DNA from 4 places in the Pseudomonas sp. SDO52101_S400 genome. Region 4 is predicted to be linked to each of the others. Evidence: predicted binding sites of a transcription regulator. Region 4 holds the regulator's gene; each other region holds the start of a gene.

Region 1 (3,605 bases), on a different contig from region 4:
CAGCATGTCCAGTTCGCCGCTGGTGGCGGCGCTCGATCCGCGGGTCGATGAGCAAGTGGTGCAGGAGCAGATGCAGAATAACGTCGCGCCTGAACCGGCGCCTGAGCCTGTCACTGAATCTGAATCACCTGTGGAGCCCGAGACCGGCAACGACAATCCTGCGCCGGATATCAGTGGCGCCAGGCCTTGATCCTGAAAAAGCACCTGGCATAAAAAAACGGGCAGTCACCGCAAGGGACTGCCCGTTTTTCATGGCGCGGACGAATCAGAGATCGTCTTTGTCGAAACGCCGTGCTTCACGTTGCAACTGATAGACGAAACGCTCGACGTTGCGCGCCGCCGGGCCGCTGATGTTGTGAAAACGCAGGCCGGCGAAGGTGATGTTGAGTTTTTCTTCGAAGTGCAGGTAGCGCAATTCGACCGCAGCTGGCTGATTGCCGAACAGTGGCGGGGCGATCAGGCGATCGTAGACCTGGCCCAGTTGCAGGCGATCGGTAATATCGCCTTCAAAGCGCAGCTTGCAGCCGGTGGCGGAAATATCCAGCAGTTTGCCGCCGATGGGCGACTTGAGCTTTTCACCACCGAGTTCGACGCTGACCAGATCGGTCAGCTTCAGGGCCGCGCGGAAGGCATTGCGGCGCTGGTGGTAAACCACTTCGGTGGGCATCTCGCCAATGTAAAAGCGGTCACCGTCGGACTCTTTGATATCCAGCGTGCCGTTGCATTCCCAGGCGATGCGTACGCCATCATGGAAGCCTTCGACCTTGAACGGCTCGCCGGCCAGCAGGAAGCGTTCGCCATCGCGCGGGATCATTTCATCCAGGGCGATCGTGGCGGTTTCCCGGTCAACCTTGATCAGGTAGCTCTGGAAGCGCTGGCTGCGTTCGTGGAAGGTGATGATCAGCGGATCGTGGCTCTCTTGCAGCTGGCGCAGGTTGCTGGAGATTTCCAGAGGCGTGGTAAGCACCTTTGGTGGCTGCGGAGAATCATCCGCGCTGAGGACGTTGGACACGTTAAATCAATCTCCAGACAAAATTTGACTACGGCTGGCCAGTATTTTGCCAGCATGTTTCGCGCGTTGATAGGGCGCAAGCATAGAAGAAAGAATCACGCCTGACTGAGCGCGCGCGGTTTCTGCAGTTTGGAGAAAGTGCCACTGGCATCATAGAGCGCGGGTGGCTCGCCGCCGGTGAGGATTTTCAGCTGATTGGCCGTGGCGGCCTGCTGAATCACGATCGACTGGCCATTTTTGGCGTTGGTCGCCTGGCACTGGGCGATCAGATCAGTCAGAACGTCGCTCTGGGTCAGCAACTGCTCGCCGATGCTCGACTGGCTGGCCAGTTGTTCCAGGCCCTGGCGGTCGAGCGACAGATTGAGGCTGGCGAGGATTTCGCTGCGCTTGCGGCCATGCTGCTCAAGCAGAATGATCAATGCCTGTTTGCGCGCCAGGATTTCTTCCAGCAGCGGCATGTCACGACCATGCAAGGCGAGGGACTCGGATTGCAGTAACTCCAGCAATTGTTGAGCTGGAGCAAAGTCGTCGGTGATCAGTTGCAATAAAGTAGTGTCGTGCATGGCTGGCCTTGGGTTTTAAGCGTCCAAAAGCCTGGCGCTGACCGAGGCCTAGCGCTGGGCTTCGAAGTTGAGCAGTTTGCTGGCTACACGGTTGCTGTCGACTTTATAGCTGCCATCGGCAATCGCTGCTTTCAACTCGGCCACGCGGGCTTTGTCGACGGCAGGCTGATCGCGCAGCTTGTCAGTGACCTTCTGCAACTGTTGAGCCTCATTGCTGAGGTGTACCGATTCCCCGCTTTTAGCGGTACTGGCCTGTTCGGCCGGGGTATTCAGCGGCGCGGAAGTGCCGGTCTCGGCGGTTTCCTTGGGCGCGCTGGTACGTGTACTGCCCGTAAGTGACGAGGAGCTGTTCAAACGGCTGAAATCGATGACCATGTTAAAAACCTCTGGGAATTTGGACGCTTGCCATGTTCTCGGCCATCCCCTGGAAAACTTTAGGCTCTTTTACCAATGAGCCTGCATGCGCCGCACAGATCCTGCTGCGGCACAGTTTAGGGAACAGCTCACGCTGGCGCCAGTTTTCTGCGCGATCACTCACGAGGCTTTCCTGTCATTGCTCCAATCGTTGCTCACATTGCCACTTCCACCTGGCCCGGCGCCATGACCTGCGCCTTTATAACCCGTTGGGAATTAAGGTTTTTCACTCGAATCTGTTCTTTCAGGCCGCCGTTGGACAGAGCCTCGCCCGGCATGCGCACGGAGAGTGTGCCACTGCGGGCGGTAATCACCACTTGGTCGCCTTTGCGAACGACTTCCGCCTGTTCCAGATGCACGAGGGTAATCACTTGGTCGGCGACCGTTGGTCGGGTCAATTTTTGCCCGATCGCCTCATCCACCGACGTCAGGAAACCCTGGTTGATCAGGCTCACATCATGCTCGCGCAGGGTCACGTCCTGGGGCTCGATGATGCCGGCGCGCTTGAGCGGGCGAGTGGTGGTCACGACCGGGCGAAACAGGCGGACTTGAGCGGGCACGAATACTGTCCAGGGGGAGGCACCTTCACAGCGAACCTTGACCGTTACGCGCCCCAAAGGACGTGCCGGGCTCTCCAGCGACGCTGTCAATTCCTTGTCGCACATAGGCATGCGCATGCGCGGATCGAGCTGCTTGACCTCGATTTCATAACGCCCTTCCGTTTGACTGGTAGCCAGATAGTCTTCTACGGTGAATTCAAGAAAGCCCTGAGTGACGCCGATAAGCATGTCAGGCAAGGTAACCGCATCAGCAATGGCAGGGCTGCCCGCGAAAAACAGGCAAGCGGCAGACACCGCGCAAAGTCCTCTGCGAAGGGGGGATGTCAGGCGTCGGAAAAATGTCGTTTGAGTGTTCATAAGAGTTAAAAAGCAAGCGCCGTGCCGTTTAGCAATGAATGTGCGTCGCAACAACACTTGGCGTTGGTGTAGGAGTCTGGGCATGGCTGGTGTAATGGATTCGGTGAACCAGCGCACGCAACTGGTGGGGCAGAATCGCCTGGAGCTGTTGTTGTTCCGTCTCGACGGCCAGCAGCTCTACGGGATCAACGTGTTCAAGGTTCGGGAAGTGCTGCAGTGCCCGCAACTGACGCTGATGCCCAAGTCCAGTCCTGTCGTGTGCGGGGTGGCGAATATCCGGGGGGCGACCATTCCGATCCTTGATCTGGCAATGGCAACCGGTTCCGGGGCGTTGAAAGACAAGAACAGTCCGTTTGTGATCATCACGGAATACAACACCAAGACCCAGGGTTTCCTGGTGCGCTCGGTGGAACGTATCGTCAACATGAACTGGGAAGAGATCCATCCGCCACCCAAGGGGACCGGTCGCGATCATTACCTGACTGCTGTGACTCGGGTGGACAATCAGTTAGTCGAAATCATCGACGTCGAAAAGGTGCTGGCGGAAGTCGCACCGACACCGGAAGCGATTTCGGTCGGCGTGGTGGATGTCGAGACCCAGAGCAAGGCGCTGTCTCTGCGGGTGCTGACGGTCGATGACTCGTCGGTGGCGCGCAAGCAGGTGACGCGTTGCCTGCAGACGGTTGGTGTCGAAGTGGT
Region 2 (3,605 bases), on a different contig from region 4:
GGTGACCACCGTGCCGAGTTCGTGCATGTCGTGCATCAGGCTGTAGGCGGTGAACAGCATCCCCATCGCCAGCACGGCGAAGAACACGACGTAGGTGAAGGGGCCGGTTTTCTTGTCGAGCGCCGGCCTGCCACTTGCAGCGGAGGCCGGGCTGGCGGTCAGGGAGGGAGTAGCCATGGGAGGACAATCCTGAGCGGGGGAAGGAGTGTTGCCCATGATCGTTGCTAAATATTACAGAGAGACTGCGACAGATCAGTGTTTGGCGGATTAGCCGCGCCGCTGGTCTTCTGACTGATCGTTCCCACGCTCTGCGTGGGAACGCCGCCCGGGACGCTCCGCGTCCCTGTGACGCAGAGCGTCACCTGATGCATTCCCACGCCGAGCGTGGGAACGAGCGTGTCGGCGCTCGGCAGCGCTCAGTAATCCCCGCGCTTGCGAAACGCCCAGCGTCCGGCGATTACGGTGAACGTGGCCACCAGCGCCACCAGAATCCAGAACCCTTCCGGATCGGTGGCCAGCGGCACGCCGCCGACGTTCATGCCGAAGAAACCGGCAATGATGTTGATCGGCAGCGCCAGCACCGTGACCACGGTCAGGGTGAACAGCGTGCGGTTGCTCTGCTCGTTGAGGTTGGCGGCGATCTCTTCCTGCAACAGCTTGATCCGCTCGCCGAGGGCTGTGAGGTCGTTGATGATCAGCGCAAACTCCTCGGTGGACTTGCGCAGCTCCTTCACGTCCTCCTTCTGCAACCAGGGCGGCGGTCGGTTGAGCAGGCGCAGCAGCGAGCCTGGCTCCAGCGCCAGCAGCCGTTGCAGGCGCACCAGCACCCGACGGTTGGCGCCGAGTTCGGCGCGGTTGGTCGACAGTCGCGAGGACAGCAACTCGTCCTCGACCTGATCGACGCTCATGCTGGTCTTGCGCACGATCTGGGTCAGCACTTCACCCTGGTCGCGCAGCAGGTGCACGAGCAATTCCGACGGCGAGCGAAAGCACTCGCCGGCCTTCACCGACGAACGCAGCTTGTCCACCGAGTGCAGCGGTTGCAGGCGCGCACTGACGATCAGTTTGCTGCGCACGCAGACCCACAGCGTCGACACGTCCGACGACACCATGCTGCTGAGGTTGAACACCACGTCGTTGACCACCGCCAGCAGTGCCGAGTCCACATGTTCGATGCGGGTCGAGCGCGAGCCTTCATGCAGCGCCTCGAAAAACTCTTCGGGCAATTGCAGATGGCTTTTCATCCAGCGCTCGCACGCGGCGTGGGCCAGGTTCAGGTGCAGCCAGAGAAACTCATCGCTGTCGCTATCGTCTTGCAGGCAGCGCAATGCAGTCGCCGAGTCGACTTCGCGACCACGCTCTCCGGGACGAAAACGAAAACCGTAGAGCAGGCCGAACAGGTCTGGATCGCGATGGCTGATATCGAGGCTGTGGTTCATGAAGTCTCGCTGGGAGGAGGGCGTCTGTCGCGGGATTTGCAGATTCACCTGAGCCGCATCATTGCAATGCGGTGTGACGTTTTGGTGACAGGTAAATGACGTCAGAATCAATGCCTTACCGGCGGTCGGATATTTCTCAAGAAGCCCTCTGGCACGCCGATCACGCATGAGTTAGGTTGCGCGCCTTCGGCCATGAGCCAAGGTTCGCCGACACGGATGTCCGGCCACAATTCACGTCTTACCGGACGTGCCTCATCCCTGTCATGAGTACCTGCGATGTTGCAAAAATCCCTGAGAGCGCAAATTCTCGCCCTGCTGAGCGGCAGTCTGTTGGCGATGCTGTTGATCGCGCTGGCTTGCTTTCATTTCCTGTCCAACGGCGTGCAGAACTACAGCCAGTTGATCGCCGGCCCCTTGCACACGTCGCAACTGATCGACGAAGCCAACCTGCAATTCAAGGTGCAGGTGCAGGAGTGGAAAAACGTCCTGCTGCGCGGTAAACAACCGGCGGACCTGGCCAAGTACTGGGGCCAGTTCGAAGATCGCCAGCGCGATGTACAGAACATCCTCGGTGAACTGGCCAATCAGAAAGGCCTCGAGCCTGCGCTGAAAACCCGCATCGAACGTCTGCGTGAAGAACACCGCCTGCTCGGCAGCGCGTACCAGAAAGGTCGTGATGCCTACGTGGCCGCCGGTGCCGACCCGACCGCTGGCGACGTCGCCGTCAAAGGCGTCGACCGCGCCGCCAGCGACCAGATGAGCGAACTGGTGGCCGAACTGCGCAAGCAGGGCACCGAACAGTCGGCGCTGATCAGTGCCAGCGCTGATCGCACCGTGTTGCTGGGGATTCTGGTGATGCTCGCGTCCGGTCTGTTGATCGGTTTGCTGAGCCTGTGGCTGGTTAACCGCAACCTGGTCGAGCCGATCCGCAAACTCATCGACTACGTCACCCAATTGAGCAAGGGCCGTCTGGTCGAGCGTGTGTCCAGCGACCGTCAGGACGAGTTGGGCAACCTGGCCGCCGCGGCCAACACCCTGCGCGATTTCCTCGCCGAAACCTTCAACCATCTGCAGCGCAGCGCCAAGGACCTGGACAGCGCCAGCGGCGAGTTGAACGCCATCGCCACCGTCATGGCCGGCGGCACCAACGAGCAGTTCAACCGCACCGATCAGGTGGCCACGGCGATGAACGAAATGTCCGCCACCGCCCAGGAAGTCGCCCGTCATGCGGCCGACGCGGCGCGTGCTGCCGACGATGCCGACCAGTCCGCCCAACAGGGCGAGAAGGTCATGCAGAGCACTATCCACAGCATCACCCAGATGCGCGGTGAAATCGCCAACACCGCCACGGTGATCCGTCGTCTGGAAGCCGACAGTGGTCGCATCGGCAAGGTGCTGGAAGTGATTCGCGGCATCGCCGAGCAGACCAACCTGCTGGCGCTCAACGCGGCCATCGAAGCGGCCAGGGCCGGTGAAGCCGGGCGTGGTTTCGCGGTGGTGGCCGATGAGGTGCGCAACCTGGCGCAGCGTACGGCGGAGTCGATCATCGAGATCAACCAGATCATCCAGAGCGTGCAGACCGGCGCGGTGGATGCGGCCCACGCCATCGACAGCGGCCAGACCCGCAGCGACGAAAGCGTCGAGCAAGTGACCCAGGCCGGCGCCATGCTCGAGCGCATCACCCATGCAGTGGAAGCGATCCGCGACATGAACCGTCAGATCGCCACGGCGGCCGAAGAGCAGACTTCGGTGGCCGAAGACATCTCGCGCAACCTGACCGAGATCACCTCGATCGCCAGCACCAACCTCGACAACGTGCAGCGCACCGAAAGCGCCAGCCAGAACCTGCACGGCCTGTCCGGGCAACTCAACGACGTCACCGCTCGCCTGAGCGTCTGACCCGCCAGCGACTGTGTACCGGCCCGGTTACCGAGTCGGTACACAGTCGATCTCAAATTCATGTGTGCATCGCCGATGGCCGGTTATTCATAACCGTCATTGGAGATTTCCCATGGTCAGCATCACCTCTGTTTCGATCAATCAGACCGTCACCACCCCTACCAGCAAAACATCGATTGCCGACACGGGCGACGACACGTCGACCACTGCGGCGGCCAGCACCAGTGTGAAAGCTGACACCAGTAAAGTGGCGGCGGGCGGCGGTGC
Region 3 (3,605 bases), on a different contig from region 4:
GTGCACGACAGGCTGATCTTCTGCGACAGCTCGGTCATGGCCTGAATCGTCTGCTCAACCACCTGACGACCGTCATCGGCCTGCTCGCTCGCGCCGCTGGCGTGTTGCGAAGCATCGGCCGCGTTGCGGGCGATTTCCTGGGTGGCAGCACCCAACTGGTTGATCGCAGCCGCCACGCTGTTGGTGCGTGCGCTTTGCTCGTCGGAACCGATGATCGAGGCGTTGGACGATGCCATCACCCGTTGCGACAGGTCGTGTACGTGACGGGTCGCGGAAGACACTTCGGAAATGGACGCGTGAATCCGCTCCACGAACTGGTTGAAGGAACTGCCCAGCTCGCCGAACTCGTCCTTGCTTTCCACCACCAGACGACGGGTCAGGTCACCTTCGCCCTGGGCGATGTCCTGCATCGCGCGGCCCATAGTGATCAGCGGACGCATCAGCACGGTGATCAGCAGGCTCAGGAAGACTGCAATCGCGCCCACTGCGACGAACATCGCGATCAGTGCCGAAGTACGGAACTGGCTGAGTGCGGCGTAGGCCTTGTCGCGATCGATCGACAGACCGATGTACCACTCGGCATTCGGCAGACCGGTGACCGGAGTGAACGACAGGATGCGCTCCTGGCCGTTGAGCACCACGTTCTGGTTGCCCTTCTGAATGCGCACATCGGTGTTCGGGTAGATGTCTTTGAGGTTCTTCATCACCTGGTCTTTGTCCGGGCTGACGATCACCTGACCGTCGCCGCTGACCAGGAATGCGTGGCCCAGGCCGCCGAAGTCCACCGAGTTGATGATCTTCACCAGGGTTTCCAGGCTCAGGTCACCGCCCACTACACCGAGCAGCTCACCGTTCTTTTTCACCGGCATGGCGATAGTCACCACCAGACCGCCGACGGCGGCCATGTATGGCGGGGTCAGCATGGTCTGATCAGCGGCCACAGCCTGCTTGTACCAAGGGCGCTGACGCGGATCGTAACCATCCGGCATCTTCGCGTCAGGGCGCTGGGTGAACACACCGTTGGCCTGGCCGACATAGGTGAACTGGAAGTTCGAGGTAAAGGCCGGTTGATCGACCAGTCCCGGGAAATCGGCGTTCTTGCCCTGATGAGCGACGTTCTGCGCGAGGTTTTCCAGCACCAGGATCCTCCCGCTCATCCAGTTCTGCACACTGCTGGCGGTCAGGTCGCCGGCCTGCTGAACGGAGGACTGGAGGTTCTGGCGAATGGTGTTTCGCTGCAGATAGTCGTTGTACAAAGTGAACAGCGCGAACGCCAGGACCACAACGCCCGAGGCGGCCAACAGGATTTTATGGCTGAACTTGAGATTCATTTCATGGGACTTCTTATGCCAAAAGTGGGGATGCGTTCCGGATGCAACATTCCATGTACAGCGCAGGCAACGTTCTAACGGCTGCTCTACTTTGGTGCACGCATGTCTCACCAGTCTGTCGGCACGTTTCGGAGAAAACTTAGCGCTTTGTAGGAAATGGACGGCATTTCTGCCAGATTCCCGCCGAACGGCGTGTCAGAGCGTTCGCCTCTCATTTTTTGCTGACTGTTTTGCAGCGCCGGTTGCAAATTCTGTAACCCTTGATGACAATGCGACTAATTATCATTTGTGACGTTCGGGCTGTCGCGTTCATGTCATCACCTGAGTTTGCAGTACAGGCGCTTTACAGTCGTCATCACGGCTGGCTCAACGGCTGGTTGCGCGCGCGGCTGGGCAATGCCGCCGATGCGGCAGATCTGGCCCAGGACACCTTCGTGCGCCTGCTGCAGCGCACCGAACGTCTCGAACTCAAGGCGCCCCGCGCGTTTTTGCGCACCATCGCTCGCGGCCTGGTCATAGACCAATGGCGACGCGAAGAAATCGAACGTGCGTATCTGGAAAGCATCGCGCACTTGCCCGAAGCCGAGACACCCAGCGCCGAAGCTCGCGCACTGGTGATCGAGCTGCTGGAAAGCGTTGCCCGCATGCTTGAAGGACTGAAGCCCAAAGTTCGTCAGGCGTTTCTGCTGGCTCAGTGCGAAGGTTTGACGCACAAGCAGATCGCCGAGCAGATGGGCCTGTCCTTGCGCTCGGTGGAGCGCTACGTCGCCGATGCGCTGTATCACTGCTACGTGTTGCGGTACGAAAGCTGATGCCGGTGGATAACGTGTCACTCGCCCGACGCGCCGAGCCACAGCAGAAAGTGGTCAAACAAGCGATCCACTGGCTGCTGCGCCTGCGTAATAACCACGGCAACCCGCGCCTGAACCGTCAGTGCGAACAGTGGCGCGCGGAACACCACGATCACGAACTGGCCTGGCAACGGGTTCAATCATTGCAAAGTGAATTGACCCAAAATCTGCGCGCCGTGCCGGGTGCGCAAGTGGCGTTCAATACGCTGGAGAACAGTGCGCAGGGCCTGGGTCGCCGTCAGGCGTTGAAGCTGCTGTCCGGCGCATTGTTGATGGGCTCCGCCGCGTGGATGGCCAAAGACACGTCTGCCTGGCAGCAGTGGAGCGCCGATTACGCCACCGCTACCGGGGAGCGCCGCGGATTCCAGTTGCCCGACGGCACGCGGATCGAATTGAACACGGCCAGCGCCGTGGACCTTGATTACACAGCGCAACAGCGGCTGATCAAACTGACCCGGGGCGAAATCATCGTAACCTGTGGCGGCGCCGATGAAGGCTCGTCGATTGATCGACCACTGCGGGTGCAAAGTCGCGATGGCACCTACGAGCCGTTCGACGCACGGTTCATCCTGCGTCAGGAAGGCGATTGCACGCGCCTGAGCGTCACCAGTGGCCGGGTCGCGATTCATTCGCCACGGGCGAGCGATGGAACTTCCACCGAGGTGCTCGCCGGTCAGAGCTACTTGATCGACCAATATCAGGTGCGTCCCGCTCCACCGCTGGACATGGATGCCGGCGCCTGGATCGACGGGCTCATCGTGACGCGCAACATGCGCCTGGGCGATTTCCTCAATGAGGTTGGCCGCTATCGTCAGGGCTTCCTGAGCTGCGCTCCACAAGTGGCGGATCTGCGTTTGTCCGGCGTATTCCGTCTCGATGACACCGACAAATTGCTGGCGATCCTGCCGCAGACCCTGCCGGTGCAATTGCGCTACCGCACACGCTGGTGGGTAACGCTGGAACGAGCAGTCTGAAATTTTTTTGGCGGGTTTTCGCGGCAAGGCCGGCTTAGTCAGTAAGCACTTCAAATCAGCCTTCGCGACTTCCCACGGAAACCTACAATGACTGCGCGCGTTACCTGTAAGAACCCTCTGAATTTCACTGCCGAATCGGGCCTTCTGCACCACGCCGTTCGGGCCGCGTTGCTCTCCACGGCACTGGGCGTCGGCCTGCTGCCGAACCTGAGTGTCGCAGCCAGCGCCAGTGAGGTCAGCAGCCACCGCTATAACATCGCTGCCGGGCCATTGGGCGAAGCGCTGAATCAGTTTGCACGCCAGGCCGGCATCACATTGTCGATGACCCCGCAGCAAACTCAGGGCCGGCAATCACCCGGCGTGCAGGGCGAATACTCGACCGATCAGGCGTTGAGTCATTTGCTCGGCGGCTCGGGTCTGGAGGCATTCAGCCAGGACGGCAACAGCTA
Region 4 (3,605 bases):
GCGATCCGGCACTGCGTATGCAGCTGGAAAGTCTGGCCAGTCGTGGCATTCGGTCAAAAAATTATCTGGTGCTCGCAACCACCAGCCAGAAACAGGTTCTAACCGCCGCTTATCACAGTTACAAGCGTTGCGGGCTCGCCGGGTGCATCCTGACTAAACTGGATGAGACGGCCAGCCTCGGCGAAGTGCTGAGCCTGGCAATCAGTCATGAACTGCCGGTCGCCTACCTGACCGACGGCCCTCGGATTCCGGATGATCTGCATCTGCCGCGCCGTCATCAGTTGGTCAGCCGCGCCGTCAGCGTGCAAATGCAGGAAGAACCCAGCGAAGAAGCCATGGCTGACATGTTCGCTGATATCTACCACAGTCCGACCAAGCAGGTTGGCTGAGGTAATGAACAGTTTTTGTACCTACATCGATGGTCTGCCATGCATTGTTCCGGTTGTGAACGCGCAGCCAGTAATGTGGCCTCCGTCTATGCAAGACAAGGTAAAGAAATAACATGGGCAGCATGCATCCCGTACAGGTGATCGCGGTGACCGGCGGCAAAGGTGGCGTCGGCAAGACTAACGTGTCAGTGAACTTGTCCCTGGCGCTGGCAGAGCTTGGCCGTCGGGTCATGCTGCTGGACGCCGACCTGGGTCTGGCGAACGTCGACGTTCTGCTGGGCCTCACTCCCAAACGCACCCTGGCCGATGTGATCGAGGGCCGCTGCGAACTGCGCGACGTGCTGTTGCAAGGTCCCGGCGGGATCCGCATCGTGCCGGCCGCTTCCGGCACCCAGAGCATGGTTCACCTGAGCCCGGCCCAGCATGCCGGTCTGATTCAGGCATTCAGCGACATCGGCGACAATCTCGATGTGCTGGTGATCGACACCGCTGCGGGTATTGGTGACTCGGTAGTCAGTTTCGTTCGCGCTGCGCAAGAAGTGTTGCTGGTGGTCTGCGACGAGCCGACCTCGATCACCGACGCCTACGCGCTGATCAAACTGCTCAACCGCGATTACGGCATGAACCGCTTCCGCGTCCTGGCCAACATGGCCCAGAGCCCGCAGGAAGGTCGCAATCTGTTCGCCAAGTTGACCAAGGTCACGGATCGCTTCCTCGACGTCGCCCTACAATACGTCGGTGCGGTGCCCTACGACGAAAGCGTGCGCAAGGCGGTGCAGAAGCAGCGTGCGGTCTATGAAGCCTTCCCGCGTTCCAAGTGCGCGCTGGCGTTCAAGGCGATCGCGCAGAAGGTCGACACCTGGCCGCTGCCCGCCAACCCGCGTGGTCACCTCGAATTTTTCGTCGAGCGCCTCGTGCAGCAAACGGCAGGACCTGTGCTATGACCGCCAGCGGTATGAATTTCTACAAGAAGTCGGCACGTGACGCGCAGTACGAGCTGATCGAGCGTTACGCGCCACTGGTCAAACGCATCGCCTATCACTTGCTGGCGCGATTGCCGGCCAGTGTGCAGGTCGAAGATCTGATTCAGGCCGGGATGATCGGCCTGTTGGAAGTCTCGACCAAATACGACGCCAGCAAAGGCGCCAGTTTCGAAACGTACGCGGGCATCCGGATCCGCGGCGCCATGCTCGATGAAGTACGCAAGGGGGACTGGGCACCGCGCTCGGTTCACCGCAACACCCGTATGGTCAGCGACGCGATTCGCTCGATTGAAGCTAAAACCGGCCGTGACGCTAAAGATCACGAGGTTGCGGCCGAACTCCAATTGAGTCTCGACGATTACTACGGGATTTTGAACGACACCCTGGGCAGCCGACTGTTCAGTTTCGACGACCTGCTGCAGGACGGCGAACACGAAGGGCTGCACGAGGATGGCGCCAGTGCTCATCTTGAGCCGTCGCGCGATCTGGAAGATGAGCGCTTCCAGGCTGCGTTGGCGGACGCGATTGCCAATTTGCCGGAGCGTGAGCGACTGGTGTTGGCGCTGTACTACGACGAAGAGCTGAACCTCAAGGAAATCGGTGAAGTCCTTGGCGTCAGTGAATCGCGGGTCAGCCAGTTACACAGCCAGTGCGCGGCCCGCTTGCGGGGGCGTTTGGGGGAGTGGCGAGCGCGCTGAAGGCAGTGTGGGGACGCTGCGAACGAGGCTGGTGCGGTGGTGAACGGCACCGGTCTTGCTCTGTTGTGCTCCAGACAGTCATCGAGTGCTACGCCGGATTGATTGAAATGGCGCGTCCAGGTGCTGGGCGCGTTTAAGACTGCTTGGAGGTCGAATTGAACAAAGACATGAAAATCCTCATCGTTGATGACTTCTCAACGATGCGGCGGATCATCAAGAACCTGTTGCGTGACCTTGGGTTCACCAACACCGTTGAAGCTGACGATGGCACCACCGCCATTCCGGTGCTCAACAGCGGCAGCATCGACTTTCTGGTGACCGACTGGAACATGCCTGGCATGACCGGTATCGACCTGCTGCGTCACGTGCGCGCCGATGAAAAACTCAAGCACTTGCCAGTGCTGATGGTGACCGCTGAAGCCAAGCGCGAGCAGATCATCGAAGCGGCCCAGGCCGGCGTTAACGGCTACGTGGTCAAACCTTTCACGGCTCAGGCGCTGAAAGAAAAAATCGAGAAGATTTTCGAACGCATCGGCTGATGACGCGCGGGGGAGCTATGGAGCATAACGAATCTTCACAGGGCGACTTCGAGTCGACTCTGAAAAAACACGCGGTCGAACTGGTCGAAAGCCTTGAAAAAGGCAGGTTCGGCGACGCTGTGCAACTGATCCATGAGCTCAATCAGACCCGTGACCGTGGCCTGTACCAGGAAGTGGGCAAGCTCACGCGCGAACTGCACAGTGCAATCGTCAACTTCCAGATCGACCCGCATATGCCGCAGGCCGAGGAAGTGTCGCAGATCACTGATGCGACCGAGCGTCTGGGCTATGTGGTCAAGCTGACTGAAGCGGCGGCCAACCGCACCATGGACCTGGTGGAAAGCGCCACGCCGGTGGTCAATGGTCTGGCTGACGAAGCCCAGGCCTTGAGTGCCGACTGGGGACGCTTCATGCGCCGTGAAGTCGGGGCTGAAGAGTTCCGCGAACTGGCGCGTCGGGTAGACGGTTTTCTGGCACGCAGCAGCGCGGACAACCGCGCGGTGTCGAGCAATCTGAACGACATTCTGCTCGCCCAGGATTACCAGGACCTCACCGGCCAGGTGATCAAGCGCGTGACCCAATTGGTCACCGAAGTCGAAAGCAACCTGCTCAAGCTCGTGCTCATGGCCAGTCAGGTTGACCGCTTTGCGGGCATCGAACATGACCGTGCAGCAATGCTCGCTGAAAAAGATCCACAAAAACATCTCTCGCAGGGTGAAGGTCCGCAGATTCATGCCGATAAACGAGAAGACGTTGTGTCCGGTCAGGACGATGTGGACGATTTGCTATCCAGCCTTGGATTTTGAGTTTTTTTGGGTTTTTAGACCTGTAGGAGCACCCCATTAATGAGCTTCGGCGCCGATGAAGAGATCCTTCAGGATTTCCTGGTTGAGGCCGGCGAGATTCTTGAGCAACTGTCCGAACAACTGGTCGAGCTGGAAAGCCGCCCGGATGACGCAGATCTGCTCAACGCAATTTTTCGCGGTTTCCACACTG

The links. Region 4 encodes FliA, which starts transcription of late flagellar genes. Its sites were predicted from a motif close to CTAAAGTTTNNNNNNNNNNNGCCGNTAA; they were not measured.
Region 1: flgM (flagellar biosynthesis anti-sigma factor FlgM) is a predicted target of FliA. The motif match lies at 1,986-2,013, and genes of this name have one in related genera.
Region 2: ACW9HX_RS21565 (methyl-accepting chemotaxis protein) is a predicted target of FliA. The motif match lies at 1,575-1,602, and genes of this name have one in related genera.
Region 3: ACW9HX_RS26680 (methyl-accepting chemotaxis protein) is a predicted target of FliA. The motif match lies at 1,447-1,474, and genes of this name have one in related genera.

Annotation. Positions count from the first base shown of each region.
Region 1 covers NZ_JBSVWF010000059.1:16,866-20,470, forward strand. The annotation lists gene ACW9HX_RS24045 (MFS transporter) at 1-190, shown strand, start outside; gene ACW9HX_RS24050 (flagellar brake protein) at 266-1,012, opposite strand; gene ACW9HX_RS24055 (flagella synthesis protein FlgN) at 1,108-1,575, opposite strand; gene flgM (flagellar biosynthesis anti-sigma factor FlgM) at 1,624-1,950, opposite strand; gene flgA (flagellar basal body P-ring formation chaperone FlgA) at 2,145-2,906, opposite strand; gene ACW9HX_RS24070 (chemotaxis protein CheV) at 2,989-3,605, shown strand, end outside.
Region 2 covers NZ_JBSVWF010000047.1:40,329-43,933, reverse strand. The annotation lists gene ACW9HX_RS21575 (inorganic phosphate transporter) at 1-177, opposite strand, end outside; gene ACW9HX_RS21570 (transporter) at 417-1,439, opposite strand; gene ACW9HX_RS21565 (methyl-accepting chemotaxis protein) at 1,716-3,338, shown strand; gene ACW9HX_RS21560 (hypothetical protein) at 3,451-3,605, shown strand, end outside.
Region 3 covers NZ_JBSVWF010000079.1:3,506-7,110, reverse strand. The annotation lists gene ACW9HX_RS26680 (methyl-accepting chemotaxis protein) at 1-1,331, opposite strand, end outside; gene ACW9HX_RS26675 (sigma-70 family RNA polymerase sigma factor) at 1,643-2,143, shown strand; gene ACW9HX_RS26670 (FecR domain-containing protein) at 2,143-3,156, shown strand; gene ACW9HX_RS26665 (TonB-dependent siderophore receptor) at 3,244-3,605, shown strand, end outside.
Region 4 covers NZ_JBSVWF010000090.1:4,963-8,567, forward strand. The annotation lists gene flhF (flagellar biosynthesis protein FlhF) at 1-389, shown strand, start outside; gene fleN (flagellar synthesis regulator FleN) at 503-1,333, shown strand; gene fliA (RNA polymerase sigma factor FliA) at 1,330-2,070, shown strand; gene ACW9HX_RS27530 (chemotaxis response regulator CheY) at 2,238-2,609, shown strand; gene ACW9HX_RS27535 (protein phosphatase CheZ) at 2,627-3,415, shown strand; gene ACW9HX_RS27540 (chemotaxis protein CheA) at 3,455-3,605, shown strand, end outside.